2 regions of the Sodalis sp. RH14 genome follow, and region 1 is predicted to be linked to the other one. Evidence: predicted binding sites of a transcription regulator. Region 1 holds the regulator's gene; the other holds the start of a gene.

Region 1 (8,615 bases):
GGTTACGGCGCAACAGCACGATTTCCACCGGCAAATCGGCCGCCAACTGCTGGATACGCTGCTGGATATCATTCAGCCAGGCGTCTGTCACCACCTCGATATCCAGCCAGACGGGCGTGGGCCCCGGGTAATCGCTAAACGAGCGCAACTGCGCCTCGATGTCCGCCAGGTCGCCTTTTATCAGGCGCAGGGCCTGGGTTTCCGGGATCAAAACCGGGGAAATGTCCGCCACGCCCCCGGCGTCGAAACTGACTATATTGATCTGCTTGGGCTGCCCGGTCTCATCAAAACTCAAGGCGATGGGCGAACCGCAATAGCGGATATGCTGCTGTCCGCCCACGCACTGCGGGCGGTGGATATGGCCGAGGGCGATATAATCCGCCGGAGGAAACAGCTGGGCGGGAAACGCGTCCAGGCTGCCGATATAAATATCGCGTACCGAATCGGTGGTGGCGGCGCCCACCGTGGTCAGGTGTCCGGTGGCGATAATCGGCAGCCGGCCGGGCAACCGGGCGCGCAGGGCCAGCGCCCGGTCATATAGCGCCTGGTAATGTGCGGCGATGGCGTCCATCAGCGCCCGCTGTTTATCATCCCCCGATTCTCCGGCGCGGCTGGTCAGCACATCCCGCGGGCGTAAAAAGGGGATGGCGCACAGTATCGCCCCCGGCTTTCCACTACGATCGTTAAGTACAAAAACCGGTTGCCCGCCGCTGTCTTCGCGGTCGCCGTCGGCGTTGTCGTCATCGTCCCGGGCGCCGAACCCGCCGCCGGCGATAACCCGGGTATGCATGCAGGCCAGCAGCGCCCGGGATTCGTTCAATGTCGCCACCGCGTCATGATTGCCCGCCAGTATGATCAGCTGGCAACCGGTCGGCTGCAACGCCACCACGAAACGGTTGAACAGTTCGCGGGCATAGCTGGGCGGGGTGCCGGTATCAAAGATATCGCCGGCCACGATCACCGCGTCGATATCCCGCTCTGCCACCTGCGCCACCAGCCATTGCAGGAAGGCGCGATGCTCCCGGGCGCGGTTTTTGGTGAAAAACGACTGACCCAGGTGCCAGTCAGAAGTGTGAATGATCCGCATGACGCTCCAGCCAGAGTGCAAAAGTCAGGGCGAGAGTATAAACCTTACCCCGGGCGATGCCGACGTAAAGCTGTTAATTTGGCAACCCGGGACGAAAAAAAACCGCCATCCGCTATGCTTCTGGCACGATGGGCTGATTTTAATAAATCTGTCATAAAAGTGACGCATAATGCCCGGGCACGTTAACCGCAGAGATTAATGGCAGGAAAAAATGGCAAAACGCATATTAGTCGTGGAAGACGAAGCGCCGATTCGTGAAATGGTGTGCTTCGTACTTGAACAGAATGGCTTCCAGCCCATCGAAGCCGAAGACTACGGCACGGCGGTCAGCCGTATGGCGGAGCCTTATCCGGATCTGGTATTGCTCGACTGGATGTTGCCAGGCGGTTCGGGAATACAATTTATCAAACATATGAAACGCGAGGTATTGACCCGCGATATTCCGGTCATGATGCTGACCGCGCGCGGCGAGGAGGAAGACCGGGTGCGGGGGCTGGAAGTGGGCGCCGATGATTATATCACCAAACCGTTCTCGCCCAAGGAGCTGCTGGCCAGGATCAAGGCGGTGATGCGCCGTATTTCGCCGATGGCGGTGGAAGATAAGATTGAACTGCAGGGCCTAAGCCTGGATCCGTCGTCGCACCGGGTAACCTCCAACGAACTGGCCCTGGAGATGGGACCGACCGAATTTAAACTGCTGCACTTTTTCATGACCCATCCCGAGCGGGTATATAGCCGGGAACAGTTGTTAAATCATGTCTGGGGCACTAATGTGTATGTTGAGGACCGGACGGTTGATGTGCATATTCGCCGCCTGCGCAAAGCGCTGGAAACCGGCGGTCACGATCGGATGGTGCAGACGGTCCGCGGCACCGGCTATCGTTTTTCCGCGCGCTATTAGCGCGGTATAAGGGGAGCTCTGCCGGTGCTGGAACGTTTATCCTGGCGTAAGATTTTGCTGGAACTGGGGCTGTTTTGCCTGCCGGCCCTGCTGTTGTCGCTTTTTGTCGGCCACCTGGCCTGGCTGTTGGTGGCGGCGCTGCTGGCCGCGCTGGTGCGCAACTATTATTACCAACTGCGGCTGTCCCGCTGGTTATGGGTCGATCTCCGGCATACGCCGCCGGAAGGGCGGGGAAGCTGGGAACCGCTGTTCTATGGCCTGCATCAGATGCAGTTGCGCCACCGGCGGCGGCGGCGTGAACTGGCGACATTGTTCAAACGCTTTCGCAGCGGCGCGGAAACCTTGCCTGATGCGCTGGTGATGTTGACCGACGACGGCCATATTTTCTGGTGCAACGGCCTGGCGCAGCAGCTGCTCGGGTTTCGCTGGCCGGAAGACAACGGCCAGCATATCCTTAACCTGCTGCGCTATCCTGAATTCAACAGCTATATCCAGGGCCAGTCGTTCGAGCGCCCCTTGACCCTGCTGCTCAATAAGCAACGTTACGTTGAATTCCGCGTGATGCCCTATACCGACGACCAGCTGTTAATGGTGGCCCGCGACGTGACCCAGATGCGCCAGCTGGAAGGCGCCAGGCGCAACTTTTTCGCCAATGCCAGCCATGAACTGCGTACGCCGCTGACGGTGTTGCAGGGATATCTGGAAATGATGAACGACCAGGATATGGATGAAGCCATGCGCGCCAAGGCCATCCACACTATGCAGGATCAGACGCAGCGCATGGAGCGCCTGGTCAAGCAGTTGCTGGTGTTATCCCGTATCGAGGCCGCGCCCCAGGGCGAGGTCAATGAACGCGTCGATATTCCGGCCATTCTCAAGCGCCTGCAGCAAAGCGCCGGGGCGCTCAGCCAGGAACGGCATGAGATCGTGTTCCGGGTTAATGAACAGTTGCTGGTGCGCGGCAATGAGGATCAGCTGCGCAGCGCGATGTCGAACCTGATATACAATGCGGTCATCCATACGCCGCCGGGCACCCGCATCGAGGTGTGCTGGCAGCGTACCGCTGAGGGCGCGCAGTTTCAGGTCAGCGATAACGGGCCGGGCATCGCCCCGGAGCATTTACCGCGCCTGACCGAGCGTTTTTACCGGGTTGACAAAGCCCGTTCGCGCCAGACCGGCGGCAGCGGCCTTGGGCTTGCCATCGTTAAGCACGCGCTCGGCAATCATGACGCCCATCTTGATGTTATCAGCGAGCCGGGCGCGGGTACCCGCTTCTTTTTTACCTTGCCCAACCGGTTGATTGTCCTCCCCGTCCTGGCCGAAAATAACCCCACTTCTCCTTCACGTGTCAAATCCCGATGATAAAAGCAGTAAAAACCCTGGGCTGGCTGCTCTGCCTGCTGTTGACCCTGCCGGCGGCGGCGCGGCCGCTGTCGGTGCTGTCGGGTAGCCTCACCAGCAGCGGTTCCGATACGCTGGCGAATATGATGGCCCTGTGGGCGGCGGATTTCAGGCATGACTATCCGGATGTCGGCGTGCAGATCCAGGCGGGCGGATCGGCGACGGCGGCGACGGCGCTGGCCGCGGGAACGGCGCAAATCGGGCCGATGAGCCGCATGATGAACGCGACTGAAATCGCCGCGTTCCAGCGCCATTACGGCTACCCGCCCCTGGCGGTGCCGGTGGCCTTGGATGCGCTGGTGATTATAGTCAACCAGGATAACCCCCTGCCCAGGTTGCGCCTGCGCCAGTTGGACGCCATTTTTTCCATCACCCGCAGCTGCGGCGACGCCCCTGCCGTCACCCGCTGGGGGGAGCTCGGCCTAACCGGGCGGTGGGCCGATATGGCCCTGCTGCGCTATGGCCGCAATTCCGCCTCCGGTACCTATGGCTTTTTCCGCCAGCGCGTGCTGTGCGGCGGTGACCTGCTGGCATCGGTCAATGAACTGCCCGGGTCGGCTTCGGTGGCGCAGGCGGTAAGCGCGTCGCGCAACGCCATTGGTTACGCCGGCATGGGGTTTCATACCGCCGGCGTGCGGATCCTGCCGTTAACCGACGAGGCCGGCCGCCAGGTGACGCCGGACGAGTCGGCCTTGCTTAACGGCGACTATCCGCTGGTGCGCTATCTCTATATTTATCTGAATAAGCCCCCTGATACCCCATTGGCGCCGGTCACCGCCGCCTTTATGGACCGTATTTTGTCGCCCCAGGGCCAAAGCCTCGCCCGCCAGGGCGGCTACCAGCCCTTGCCTGAACCCATAAGGCTACAGGCGCGCCGGGATATCGGGCTGCAATGAGGTGTGTCGGCAGGGTGGGCCGTCGCCCGCGGGTGATCATGAATAATGTTCAACACGGGTGAATTTTCTTCGCCATGGCGATGCGCCGCCGCGTGCTAGTATGGATGCGGGCATTATAGACGTCCGGATGTCTATATGTCACCGACGGAAACTATTGCCCACCGGGAATGTTTACATCCTGAACTATTCACTAAATCTTATTATCTTGCGGGCCTTGTCCAGGCCGGCAAAATAACGCCGGAGTTCAAACATGCAAAGAAATACGCCTCCCTTTCGCGCTGATGTGGTGGGCAGCTTATTACGCCCCGAGGCGATTAAGCAGGCCCGCAAGCAGTTGCAGCAAGGGGCCATTACTCCCGCGCAGCTGCGTGCCGTCGAGGATACCGAGATCCGCCGGGTGGTGGAACTGCAGCGCGGTCTGGGGCTGCAGGTGGTCACCGACGGCGAGTTTCGCCGCGCCTGGTGGCATTTCGATTTTTTTGAGGGGCTGGACGGGGTGGAAGGCTACGACGTCGACCAGGGTATCCAGTTTTCCGGGGTGCAGACCAAGGCGCGCAGCATTAAGGTCACCGGCAAGGTGGCGTTCCGCCAGCATCCGATGCTGGCGGATTTCCGCTATCTGCGCAGCGTGGCCGGCGATGCGGTGGCTAAAATGACCATACCCAGCCCGAGCGTGATGCATTTTCGCGGCGGGCGCGGTGCCATCGACGCCGGCGTCTACCCTGATCTGGCGGCGTATTTCGCCGATCTTGCCCAGGCCTGGCATGACGCTATCCGCGCCTTTTACGATGCCGGCTGCCGTTACCTGCAGCTTGACGATACCGTGTGGGCCTATCTGTGCTCGACGGACCAGCAGCGCCAGATCCGCGAGCGCGGCGAGGATCCGCGGCAATTGGCGCGCATTTATGCGGATGTGCTCAATCAAGCGCTGGCGGGCAAACCGGACGATCTGGTGGTTAGCCTGCATGTTTGCCGCGGCAATTTCCGCTCCACCTGGATTTCCGAGGGCGGTTATGAGCCGGTGGCGCCTATCCTGTTCGGCGAGGTCAAGGTCGACGCCTTTTTCCTGGAATATGACACCGAGCGCGCCGGCGGTTTTGAACCGCTGCGGTTTATCAAACCCGGCCGCCAGCAGGCGGTGCTGGGCCTTATCACCTCCAAAACCGGTGAATTGGAAGATCCTGAGGCGGTGCTGGCGCGCTTGCGCGAGGCCACCCGTTATATCAGCCTGGACCAGCTGTGCCTGAGCCCGCAGTGCGGCTTCGCCTCGACGGAAGAAGGCAATAGCCTGACCGAAGCCCAGCAATGGGACAAACTGCGGCTAGTGCTGGATGTTGCGGGCCGCGCCTGGTAACGCCAGCGCCCGGCTATCCCGCCCGCGGCAAAATACCGCGGGCGGGCATGGTCGCCGCGGGTTAAGGGGCGGCCCGGGGGTGCCACCGGTATCCATGCCTTTCTGTTATAGTTAAAAGCGCGTCCCTTCAACTATCTTGTAGCAGAAATTACCCAGGCTATGAAAGTATTCACTGCTTTTAGGGTATTTTTTTGGCTTATCATTCTGCTTTTATCTTCAACTATTGCCTTACCGCGCTTTAAACGTTTAAATTGCGCCGGTTATTGCATGCTTCACGCCGTTTTGCACCCTTTTAGCGCTCCGGTCCCGGCAAACAGGCCATTACGCCATGGCCCGCGAGATATCCCGCTGCTGTTGGTGATGTCATAACCGGCATGAGTCGTCATAGGTTTTACTTATTTTTCGCATCCAGACAGGCATTACATTATTCCATGAGCCAGCGTTTAAGCATCAGAGATATCCTTGCCCTGGGTTTTATGACCTTCGCCTTGTTTGTCGGCGCGGGCAATATCATTTTCCCGCCGATGGTGGGATTGCAGTCGGGCCCTTATGTCTGGTGGGCCGCGGCGGGGTTCCTGATTAGCGCGGTTGGGCTGCCGGTACTGACGGTGATTGCCCTGGCCCGGGTGGGGGGCGGCATTGACGCCCTCAGTTCCCCCATCGGCAGAAAAGCGGGACTGCTGCTGGCCGTGGTATGTTATCTGGCGGTGGGGCCGCTGTTCGCCACGCCGCGCACCGCGACGGTATCCTTCGCCGTGGGGCTGGCGCCGTTTACCGGCCAGGGGGATCTGCCGCTGTTTCTTTACAGCCTGGTCTATTTTGCGCTGGTCATCGCCATCTCGCTCTATCCCGGCCGCTTATTGGATACGGTCGGGCACATCCTGGCGCCGCTGAAAATGATTGCCCTGGCGGTCCTGGGCATCGCCGCGCTGCTGTGGCCGGCGGGCAATCCCATTCCGGCGACCGACGCTTATGCCCATATGCCGTTCTCCAACGGTTTTGTCAACGGCTACCTGACCATGGATACCCTGGGCGCCATGGTATTCGGCATCGTGATTGTCAATGCGGCCCGCTCGCGCGGCGTGAACGACGCCGCGCTGCTGACCCGCTACACCATACTGGCCGGGCTGATAGCCGGCGTCGGGCTGACGGCGGTCTATATCACGCTGTTTAAACTGGGTTCGGGCAGCAGCGTGCTGCTGCCGTCGGCGCAAAACGGCGCCGAAATCCTGCACGCCTACGTCCAGTATACCTTTGGCAATGCGGGCAGCGGCTTTCTCGCCATCCTGATTTTCGTCGCCTGCATGGTGACGGCGGTGGGGCTGACCTGCGCCTGCGCCGAGTTTTTCAGCGAACATCTGCCGCTCTCCTACCGCACGCTGGTGTTTATACTCGGTCTGTTTTCCATGCTGGTGTCCAACCTTGGGCTGAGCCATCTGATCCAATTCTCCATTCCGGTGCTGACCGCGATTTATCCGCCGTGCATCGTGCTTATCCTGCTCAGCTTCACGCTGCGCTGGTGGCGCAGCAGCACCCGGATTATCGCGCCGGCGATGCTGATAAGCCTGGTCTTCGGCTGCGTCGATGCCGTCAAGCTCTCGTCATTCCAGGTCTGGCTGCCCGCGTGGATACAGCACCTGCCGCTGTCGGCCCAAGGCCTGGCCTGGCTGCCGCCCACGCTTACCATCGGTATCCTGGTTGCGTTCTATGATAAATACGCCGCGCATCATAAGGCCACCGTCCGGTTATAACCTTTGCGCGCATTATTCACCGCGGGTCGTCCCGCGGCTATTTTTGACTGAAAAAACAGGGTAAATGGGTCATGCAACAACAACCCTCCGCATTAAAACGGGGTCTTACCACCCGCCATATCCGATTTATGGCCTTAGGTTCCGCCATCGGCACCGGGCTGTTTTACGGCTCCGCCGACGCCATTAAAATGGCCGGCCCCAGCGTACTGCTGGCGTATATGATTGGCGGCGTGGTGGCGTATATCATCATGCGCGCACTTGGCGAAATGTCGGTACACAGTCCCCATGCCGGGTCCTTCTCCCGTTACGCCCAGGATAACCTTGGCGGGCTTGCCGGCTATATTACCGGCTGGACCTACTGCTTTGAAATCCTCATCGTCGCCATCGCCGACGTCACCGCCTTCGGCATCTATATGGGCGTCTGGTTTCCGTCGGTGCCGCACTGGGTCTGGGTGCTGAGCGTGGTACTGATAATCGGCGCCATCAACCTGCTCAATGTCAAGGCCTTCGGCGAAATGGAATTCTGGTTCTCGTTCTTCAAGGTGGCCACCATCATCCTGATGATCGTGGCCGGGTTCGCCATCATTATCTGGGGGCTGGGCAACGGCGGACAGCCCACCGGTATCCACAATCTCTGGTCCAACGGCGGTTTTTTCAGCCATGGGATAATGGGCATGATCCTGTCGCTGCAAATGGTGATGTTCGCTTATGGCGGCATTGAAATTATCGGCATCACGGCGGGCGAAGCCAATGAACCGGAAAAATCGATCCCTAAGGCAATCAACTCCGTGCCCTGGCGCATCCTGGTCTTTTATGTCGGCACGCTGTTCGTCATCATGTCCATCTATCCCTGGGACCAGGTGGGCACCGAAGGCAGCCCCTTTGTGCTCACTTTCCAGAAGCTGGGGATCCATACCGCCGCCGGCATTCTGAATTTTGTGGTGCTGACCGCCTCGCTGTCGGCCATTAACAGCGACGTATTCGGCGTCGGGCGCATGCTGCACGGCATGGCCGGCCAGGGACACGCGCCCAAGATGTTCGCCCGCGTATCGCGTAACGGCATCCCCTGGGTCACGGTGCTGGTGATGATGTTCGCGCTGCTGCTGGCGGTTTACCTGAATTACATCATGCCGGAAAATATTTTCCTGGTGATCGCGTCGCTGGCCACCTTTGCCACCGTCTGGGTGTGGATCATGATCCTATGCTCGCAAATCGGCTTTCGGCG
Region 2 (8,615 bases), 1.6 Mb from region 1:
AGGGTTTTCGCGTACGGCTTGCGGGTGGGGTTTATGTTGCCGCGGCGAGGGTTTCGCTTGCCATGCGTTAGGTTGTTTTATGCAGTGCCGGGTGCCGGCAAGCGACAAAGAGGCCGTACCGCGACGGCCTCCTTGACCTCCGCGCGTCCGGCAGATCGTGCGCCGCTGCGCGGTGCCCGGCATCACCCATCCCGGCTTTTGGACCGCCCGGCATGCGTTCCAGACGCAAGCCGGGCTTTCGCCGCTCCCGGCGGCTCATCCAGCCGTGACGTGCGCCGCCGGCGCACTCTATGCCGGCACCACGTCAACACCATCGCCTGCCAGCAAAACAGCGTTTTGGGGTTCTTAGCGGTATGCGCTTACCGGGAAAGGTCTCAGTATTCATTTTACGCTAATGTTTACAGGCTGATGGCTAATGGCTGGAAGCGTAATGCTTAATGTTAAAACTCAAAACTCAAAATTGAATGATGAATGTCATATGGCATAACTGCATGACTGCATGACTGCATGACTGATAAGTCTCTTTCGGTATGCCTGCTTTTCGCTATGTCAGCGGCATTCCAGACCCGTTGCATTCTGTAATGGTTAACCGTATCCCGGCGCCAGACCTTATCCCAAGCATCAGCGCCGCTGTTGTTTCATAATATGCGGTGCGAACCGCGACATAGGGACCGGCATAAAGCGCGCTGACGGCGCCTGTGACCCCGGCATGAGCCGCCGGGAGCGGCGAAAGGCCCGGTAGCGCCGGGAGCGCATACCGGGCCGGTGCATCACGGGGGCACGGGCGGCGGAAGGCATCGCGCAGCGAGAGCCTGTTTAGGAATCTGTGTAAACGCCTTTTTATAAATGACCACTTAAACGATCTCCAAATTCTATACTAAAACGATTCAATGCCATCTTCCACTCCCTCACCGGCATCGACCATTTTTTTGACGCCGCCTGGATGGCCAGCCACACCACTTTTTTTACCGATTCGTCTGACGGGAATACCTTGCGTTTTTTAATAGCGTGTCGGATCACGCTGTTTAGCGACTCGATGGCGTTTGTGGTGTAGATCGCTTTGCGAATGTCTTCCGGATAGGCGAAGAATGTCGCAAGGTTAGTCCAGTTAGCCTGCCAGCTCCGGCTTACTTGCGGATAACGGGAGTTCCATACGCTGGCGAACGTCTCCAGCGCCCGCTGTCCCGCTTCCTCCGTCGGTGCCTGGTACACTGCCTTCAAGTCTCGCATGACGGCCCTGGCGTCTTTCCAGGAGACAAAGCGCAGGCTGTTACGCACCATGTGTACGATACAAAGCTGAATGCAGGTCCTCGGGTAGACCGTATTAATAGCGTCAGGAAAGCCTTTCAGGCCATCGACGCAGGCGATAAAAATATCCTGTAATCCCCGGTTTTTAAGCTCGGTCAACACGTTTAGCCAGAACTTCGCGCCTTCGTTCTCTGCCATCCACATGCCCAGCAGTTCCTTTTGGCCTTCAATGTTAATTCCCAACGCCAGATACACGGATTTATTGATGACGCGACCGTCGTGGCGAACTTTTACCACGATGCAGTCCAGGTAAATGATGGGATAGAGCGTATCGAGTGGGCGATTCTGCCATTCAGTGACCTGCTCCAGAACCGCCTCAGTGACTTTCGATATCAGTGCTGGTGAGACATCCGCATCGTACATTTCCTTAAACATCGCCGATATCTCACGGGTGGTCATGCCTTTGGCATAAAGCGCCAGGATCTGGTCATCCATTCCGGTAATACGGGTCTGATTTTTCTTCACTAGTTGGGGCTCGAAGGTCCCTTCGCGATCACGAGGTGTCCTCAGCTCTAGCGGGCCATCACCTGTGGTAACCGTTTTAGAGGAATAACCGTTACGGGCGTTGGAACCCGATTTGAGCTGATTTTTCTCATAACCCAAATGGTGAGTCAGTTCAGCTTTAAGGGCAGCCTCAACACTTAATTTTTTTAAAAACCGATCAAATTGGCTCAGATCCTCAGGGGTTTTGAGACTTTTAGCCAGCTCAGTTGCGAGAGCCTGTAGCAATTTTTCGTCCATAAATTCACCTAATTCTAATGATGGATTGAACATATCAAAATCAGGCGATTACACAATCTTATGTACAGGCTCATGCGTTCGGTTGTTTTATGTCGTGCCGGGTGCCGGCAAGCGACAAAGAGGCCGTACCGCGACGGCCTCCTTGACCTCCGCGCGTCCGGCAGATCGTGCGCCGCTGCGCGGTGCCCGGCATCACCCATCCCGGCTTTTGGACCGCCCGGCATGCGTTCCAGACGCAAGCCGGGCTTTCGCCGCTCCCGGCGGCTCATCCAGCCGTGACGTGCGCCGCCGGCGCACTCTATGCCGGCACCACGTCAACACCATCGCCTGCCAGCAAAACAGCGTTTTGGGGTCCTTAGCGGTATGCGCTTACCGGGAAAGGTCTCAGTATTCCTTTTGCGCTAATGTTTACAGCCTGATGGCTAATGGCTGAAAGCGTAATGCTTAATGCTTAATGCTTAATGTTAAAACTCAAAATTGAATGATGAATGTCATATGGCATAACTGCATGACTGCATGACTGATAAGTCTCTTTCGGTATGCCTGCTTTTCGCTATGTCAGCGGCATTCCAGACCCGTTGCATTCTGTAATGGTTAACCGTATCCCGGCGCCAGACCTTATCCCAAGCATCAGCGCCGCTGTTGTTTCATAATATGCCGTGCGAACCGCGACATGGGGACCGGCATAAAGCGCGCTGACGGCGCCTGTGACCCCGGCATGAGCCGCCGGGAGCGGCGAAAGGCCCGGTAGCGCCGGGAGCGCATACCGGGCCGGTGCATCACGGGGGCATGGGCGGCGGAAGGCATCGCGCAGCGACGCGCGACCTGCCGGGCGCGCGGAGGTCAAGGAGGCCGTCGCGGTACGGCCTCTTTGTCGCTTGCCGGCACCCGGCAATACATAAAGCAACCCGACGCACGGCAAGCGAAACCTTCTCCGAAACGACATAAACCTCCCCGCCTCCCGCCTCCCGCCGCCCGCCGTCAGTCGCCAGCAGCCAGCAGATTAATTGTGATGCTTGCCGGCCCGCCTGTAAGCTCAAAGCGCAGCGGGCCTGCCGTGCCGTGGTGCGCTCCGGTGAACTGAGACTGCCCCTTCGCCCCCATCGGCAGGCTTTCCCGCTGGGAATTAAGGGCGTTAAGCCGACTCGCCGGTTAATTCCGACACCGTCAGGCCCGCCTGGCGACGCGCTGGGCGGAGAATTCGCCGCGCGCTGTCACCCCGCTGTCATAAGGGTGTTATTTTTCTGTCATTTCAGCATGTCATGTTACAGGCCGATGAACTTTTCCGGCATTCAGGAGCATGGCATGTTGAAGCACTCAATTCGTATCGCCGCCTTAAGCGTGGCGTTGACGCTGGCCGTGAGCACCAGCGCCCAGGCAGTGACCGAAATTCCTTTCTGGCATTCAATGGATAGCGTGCTGGGCACCGAGGTGGATTCCCTGGCCGCGCGCTTTAACCAGACGCATCCTGATTATCATGTCGTGCCGGTGTACAAGGGGAATTACGAGCAGGGCCTGACGGCGGGCATCGCGGCATTCCGTACCGGCACCGCGCCGGCGATTTTGCAGGTGTATGAAGTCGGCACCGCCACCATGATGGCCAGCAAGGCCTATAAGCCGGTGTACCAGGTGTTTGAACAGGCCGGCATCAAGAATGACGAGTCGGCGTTTGTGCCCACCGTTTCCGGCTACTACAGCGACAGTAAGACCGGGCATCTGCTGTCCCAACCCTTCAACAGCTCGACCCCGGTATTGTATTACAACAAGGACGCCTTTAAAAAAGCCGGACTGGATCCGGAACATGCCCCGCAAACCTGGCAGGAACTGGCCGCGGCGGCCGCTAAACTGCGCGCCAGCGGTATGGCATGCGGTTATGCCAGCGGCTGGCAGGGTTGGATCCAAATCGAGAACTTCAGCGCCTGGCATGGCCTGCCGGTGGCGACCAAGGATAACGGCTTTGCCGGCAACGACGCGGAGCTGATTTTTAATAAGCCCGAGCAGGTGAAGCATATCCAATTGCTGTCGGACATGAACAAGAAAGGGGATTTCAGCTATTTCGGTCGTAAGGACGAGTCCACCGAGAAGTTTTACAACGGCTCATGCGGCATGACCACCGCCTCGTCAGGCTCCCTGGCCGCGATTCGCCAGTATGCCAAGTTTAATTACGGCGTGGGTATGATGCCGTATGACGCCGACGTGAAGAACGCGCCGCAAAACGCTATTATCGGCGGCGCCAGCCTGTGGGTGATGAGCGGTAAGGATGACGCGACCTATAAAGGGGTGGCGGAGTTCCTGCAGTTCCTTGCCCAGCCTGATATCGCCGCCGAGTGGCATCAGAAAACCGGTTACCTGCCCATCACCACCGCCGCGTATGAGCTGACCCGATCCCAGGGTTTTTATGACAAAAACCCCGGCGCCGATATCGCCACCCGCCAGATGCTGAATAAACCGCCGTTGCCGTTCACCAAAGGCATGCGGTTGGGCAATATGCAGCAAATCCGCACCGTGGTGGACGAAGAGCTGGAACGCGTCTGGACCGGCAAGGCCACGCCTCAGGAGGCCCTGGACAGCGCGGTTAAACGCGGCAACCAGTTGCTGCGCCGGTTTGAACAATCGCTGAAGTAAACCTCAGTTGGCGACCCGCCGCGCCGTGCGGCGGGTACATTTTTGCATTGCGGGTTGGGTTGTTTATGGCTATCGCGCCCCATCGCGGATTCAAACAACGCTGGCTGGCCTATCTTCTGGTGCTGCCGCAGTTGGTGATTACCGCGATTTTTTTTCTTTGGCCGGCGGGGACCGCGCTGTGGTATTCGGTGCAGCGGGTGGACCCGTTCGGAATAGAGAATACCTTTGTCGGCCTGGATAATTTTGTCCAGCTGACACAGGATGAATATTATCTGGATTCCCTGGTCACGACGCTTATCTTCAGCGGCCTGGTGACCGGCATCGGCCTGCTGGTGGCGCTGTTGCTGGCGGCGCTGGTGGATTATGTGCTGCGCGGCAAACGTATTTACCAGACGCTGCTGCTATTGCCCTACGCGGTGGCGCCGGCGGTGGCTGCGGTATTGTGGATGTTCCTGTTCAGCCCCGGGCTGGGGCTTATCGCCTATCTGCTCAATAATCTGGGGTATCACTGGAATCATGCGCAAAACAGCGGGCAGGCGATGTTCCTGGTGGTGCTGATCTCCATCTGGCAGCAGGTAAGCTATAACTTTTTGTTTTTCCTCGCCGCGCTGCAATCCATTCCGCGTTCACTGGTGGAGGCCGCGGCCATCGACGGCGCCGGCCCGGTACGGCGATTTATCGATTTATCGCTGCCGCTTATCACGCCGGTGAGCTTTTTCCTGCTGGTCATCAACCTGGTGTACGCTTTTTTCGATACCTTTCCGGTCATCGACGCGGCAACCGCCGGCGGGCCGGTGCAGGCCACCACTACCCTGATTTACAAAATCTACCGCGAGGGTTTTGCCGGCCTGGATCTCTCCAGTTCCGCCGCGCAGTCGGTGGTGCTGATGATGGTGGTGATTGTGCTGACGGTCATCCAGTTTCGTTTTGTCGAGCGTAAGGTGCGATATCAATGATAGAACATCGCCGCGGACTGGATATCTTCAGCCATTTAATACTGATACTAAGCGTTGCCGTTATTCTGCTGCCGTTATATATCGCGCTGGTGGCGGCCACCATGGACAACCGCCAGGTGTTCCAGGTGCCGTTGAGCCTGGTGCCGGGCAGCCATCTGTGGGAAAACATCCGCCATGTCTGGCAAGAGGGCGTGGGCAGCCAGGCGGTGCCGTTCAGCCGGCTGCTGTTCAATAGCTTGGTCATGGCGCTGGGAATCACCCTGGGCAAGATCAGCGTGTCGATGTTATCCGCCTACGCCATCGTTTATTTTCGCTTTCCATTGCGCAACCTGTTTTTCTGGCTGATCTTCATGACGCTGATGCTGCCGGTGGAAGTGCGTATTTTTCCCACCGTCGATGTGATAGCCAATCTGCATTTGCTTGATAGCTATACCGGCCTGACGTTGCCGTTGATGGCCTCCGCCACCGCAACATTCCTGTTCCGCCAGTTCTTTATGACCATTCCCCATGAACTGCTGGAGGCGGCGCGCATCGACGGCGCCGGGCCGCTGCGGTTTTTGTGGGATATCCTGCTGCCGCTGTCGAAAACCAATCTGGCGGCGCTGTTTGTGATCATCTTTATCTACGGCTGGAACCAGTATCTGTGGCCGATCCTGATTATCAACAACAGCGCGATGGGCACCGCGGTGGCGGGCATCCGCAGCATGATCGCCAGCGGCGACAGCGCCACGCAGTGGAATTATGTGATGGCGGCGATGCTGCTGACCATGATCCCGCCCCTGGCAATCGTATTGCTGATGCAGCGCTGGTTTGTGCGCGGCCTGGTTGATAGCGAGAAATAAAACATTATGGCGAGTTTGATTTTACAAGCGGTCGAAAAGACCTATGACGGCAAGACGTCGGTGATAGCGCCCTTAAACCTGGATGTGGCCGACGGGGAGTTTATCGTACTGGTCGGGCCTTCCGGCTGCGGCAAATCGACCCTGCTGCGCATGGTCGCGGGGCTGGAGAGCGTCAGCAGCGGCGATATTTATATCGATGGCGAACGGGTGACGGAGCGTGAACCCAAGGATCGCGGCATTGCCATGGTGTTTCAGAATTATGCGCTCTACCCCCATATGAGCGTCTATGACAATATGGCCTACGGCCTGAAAATTCGCGGTTTCGGCAAACAGCATATCCAACGGCTGGTGGAGCGCGTGGCGCAGATATTGGAACTTGGGGAACTGCTGAAACGCAAGCCGCGCGAACTGTCCGGCGGGCAGCGCCAGCGCGTGGCGATGGGGCGAGCGCTGGTGCGGGAGCCGGCGGTATTCCTGTTTGATGAGCCGTTATCCAATCTTGACGCCAAATTACGCACCCAGATGCGGCTGGAACTGCAAATACTGCATCGGCGGCTGAGGACCACCAGTCTGTATGTGACCCACGATCAGGTAGAGGCCATGACGCTGGCGGAGCGGGTGATCGTAATGAATAAGGGGCGGGTGGAGCAAATCGGCACCCCGACGGAGATTTATCGCCGCCCGGCATCGCTGTTTGTCGCCGGTTTTATGGGGTCTCCCGCCATGAATTTGCTGCCGGGACGCGTAAGCGAGGATGGCGGCAGCTTCCAGGTCAGCGGCGGCCCGTCGCTGCCATTGCCCGCCGTCGGCGCGCAATGGCGCGGGCGCGAGTTGACCGCGGGTATCCGTCCGGAGCATATTGAACAGTCAGGGCGCGCAACTGACGGCCCGGCGCTGGAAATTATTTCACTTGAGCAACTGGGTGCGGATAACCTGGTCCATGGGCGCTGGGGTGGGCGTTCCATGGTAATACGACTGCCGCATGATGAGCAGCCCGCCATTGGGACGATACTTTATTTACGGTGTCCTGCCCATGCATGGCACTTTTTTGATCCCTTAAGCGGATCCCGGGTGGACTTATGACAAAAAACTGGCCTTATCCGACCATCGTCGCGCATCGCGGCGGCGGCTCGCTGGCACCTGAAAACACCCTGGCGGCCATTGATACCGGCGCACGCTATGGCCATAAAATGATTGAGCTGGATGCGAAGCTTTCAGCCGACGGACAGATTTTTTTATTGCATGACGATACGCTGGATCGTACCAGCAACGGCCATGGCATCGCCGGCCACTTTGCCTGGGACGATCTGGCGCTGCTGGATGCCGGGGCCTGGTTCAACGATAAGTTCCGCGGCGAACCCTTGCCGCTGCTGGCGGACGTTGCCGCCCGCTGCGAGCGGCATGGCCTGGCGGTGAATATCGAAATCAAACCCACCACCGGCACCGATATCGGCACCGGTCGCGCCGTGGCGCAGGCGGCGGTTCAGCTGTGGCAAGAGTGCGACGTGCCGCCGCTGTTATCCTCGTTTTCCGTCGACGCGCTGGCGGCCGCTTTGCAGGTTGCTCCCCAAATGCCGCGCGGGTTGTTGTTGCACTTTTGGGATGATAATTGGCCGCGGCTCGCCCAGGAACTCCAGTGCAGCGCGCTGCACCTGAATCATGAAGTGCTGACAGAAGAGCGGGTGGCGAAAATCACCGATGCCGGCCTGCATATCCTGGCTTATACCGTGAATAGCCCTTATAGAGCGCGCGCCCTGCTGAGCTGGGGGGTTGATACCCTGTGTACTGACCGGATTGATTTGATCGGGCCCAATTTTGCCAATAGCTAGGCCAATAGCTAGCGCCACCTTTTAGCTATGCGGGCGCGCTGACGCCTGGCATGCTGACATCCTATATCCTGCGAACCACCAGGCCGCCACCGGTAGGGTCCGCGGCATAAACCCGCACCAACCCGGGCTCCTCGCCTGACGACAGGCACCGCGAATTTCGCGCCGGGTTGACCCCTGGCTCAGGGATTTTGCTGCGGCTGTTTTAGCGGCGTGTTCTGCTGCGCCCGCTGACGATCGTTGTTAAGCTGCGATTGCAGCTGGCTGCGCTGCTGTTGCTGCTGGGCTTGCTGCTGTTGTTGCAAGCGGAGCTGCTG

The links. Region 1 encodes PhoB, which activates phosphate uptake and scavenging genes when phosphate is short. Its sites were predicted from a motif close to CTGTCATAAAACTGNCNNAT; they were not measured.
Region 2: a site for PhoB is predicted at 3,261-3,280, ahead of ugpB (sn-glycerol-3-phosphate ABC transporter substrate-binding protein UgpB). Genes of this name have one in related genera too.

What each region holds. Positions count from the first base shown of each region.
Region 1 is NZ_CP178739.1:1,122,754-1,131,368, forward strand. Features, by position in the region: gene sbcD (exonuclease subunit SbcD) at 1-1,087, opposite strand, end outside; gene phoB (phosphate response regulator transcription factor PhoB) at 1,299-1,988, shown strand; gene phoR (phosphate regulon sensor histidine kinase PhoR) at 2,013-3,350, shown strand; gene ACL2XQ_RS04970 (PstS family phosphate ABC transporter substrate-binding protein) at 3,347-4,285, shown strand; gene ACL2XQ_RS04975 (cobalamin-independent methionine synthase II family protein) at 4,536-5,639, shown strand; gene brnQ (branched-chain amino acid transport system II carrier protein) at 6,071-7,390, shown strand; gene proY (proline-specific permease ProY) at 7,462-8,615, shown strand, end outside.
Region 2 is NZ_CP178739.1:5,463,363-5,471,977, reverse strand. Features, by position in the region: gene ACL2XQ_RS24940 (IS256 family transposase) at 841-2,049, opposite strand; gene ugpB (sn-glycerol-3-phosphate ABC transporter substrate-binding protein UgpB) at 3,355-4,674, shown strand; gene ugpA (sn-glycerol-3-phosphate ABC transporter permease UgpA) at 4,740-5,630, shown strand; gene ugpE (sn-glycerol-3-phosphate ABC transporter permease UgpE) at 5,627-6,472, shown strand; gene ACL2XQ_RS24920 (sn-glycerol-3-phosphate import ATP-binding protein UgpC) at 6,479-7,555, shown strand; gene ugpQ (glycerophosphodiester phosphodiesterase) at 7,552-8,301, shown strand; gene ACL2XQ_RS24910 (DUF2756 domain-containing protein) at 8,481-8,615, opposite strand, start outside.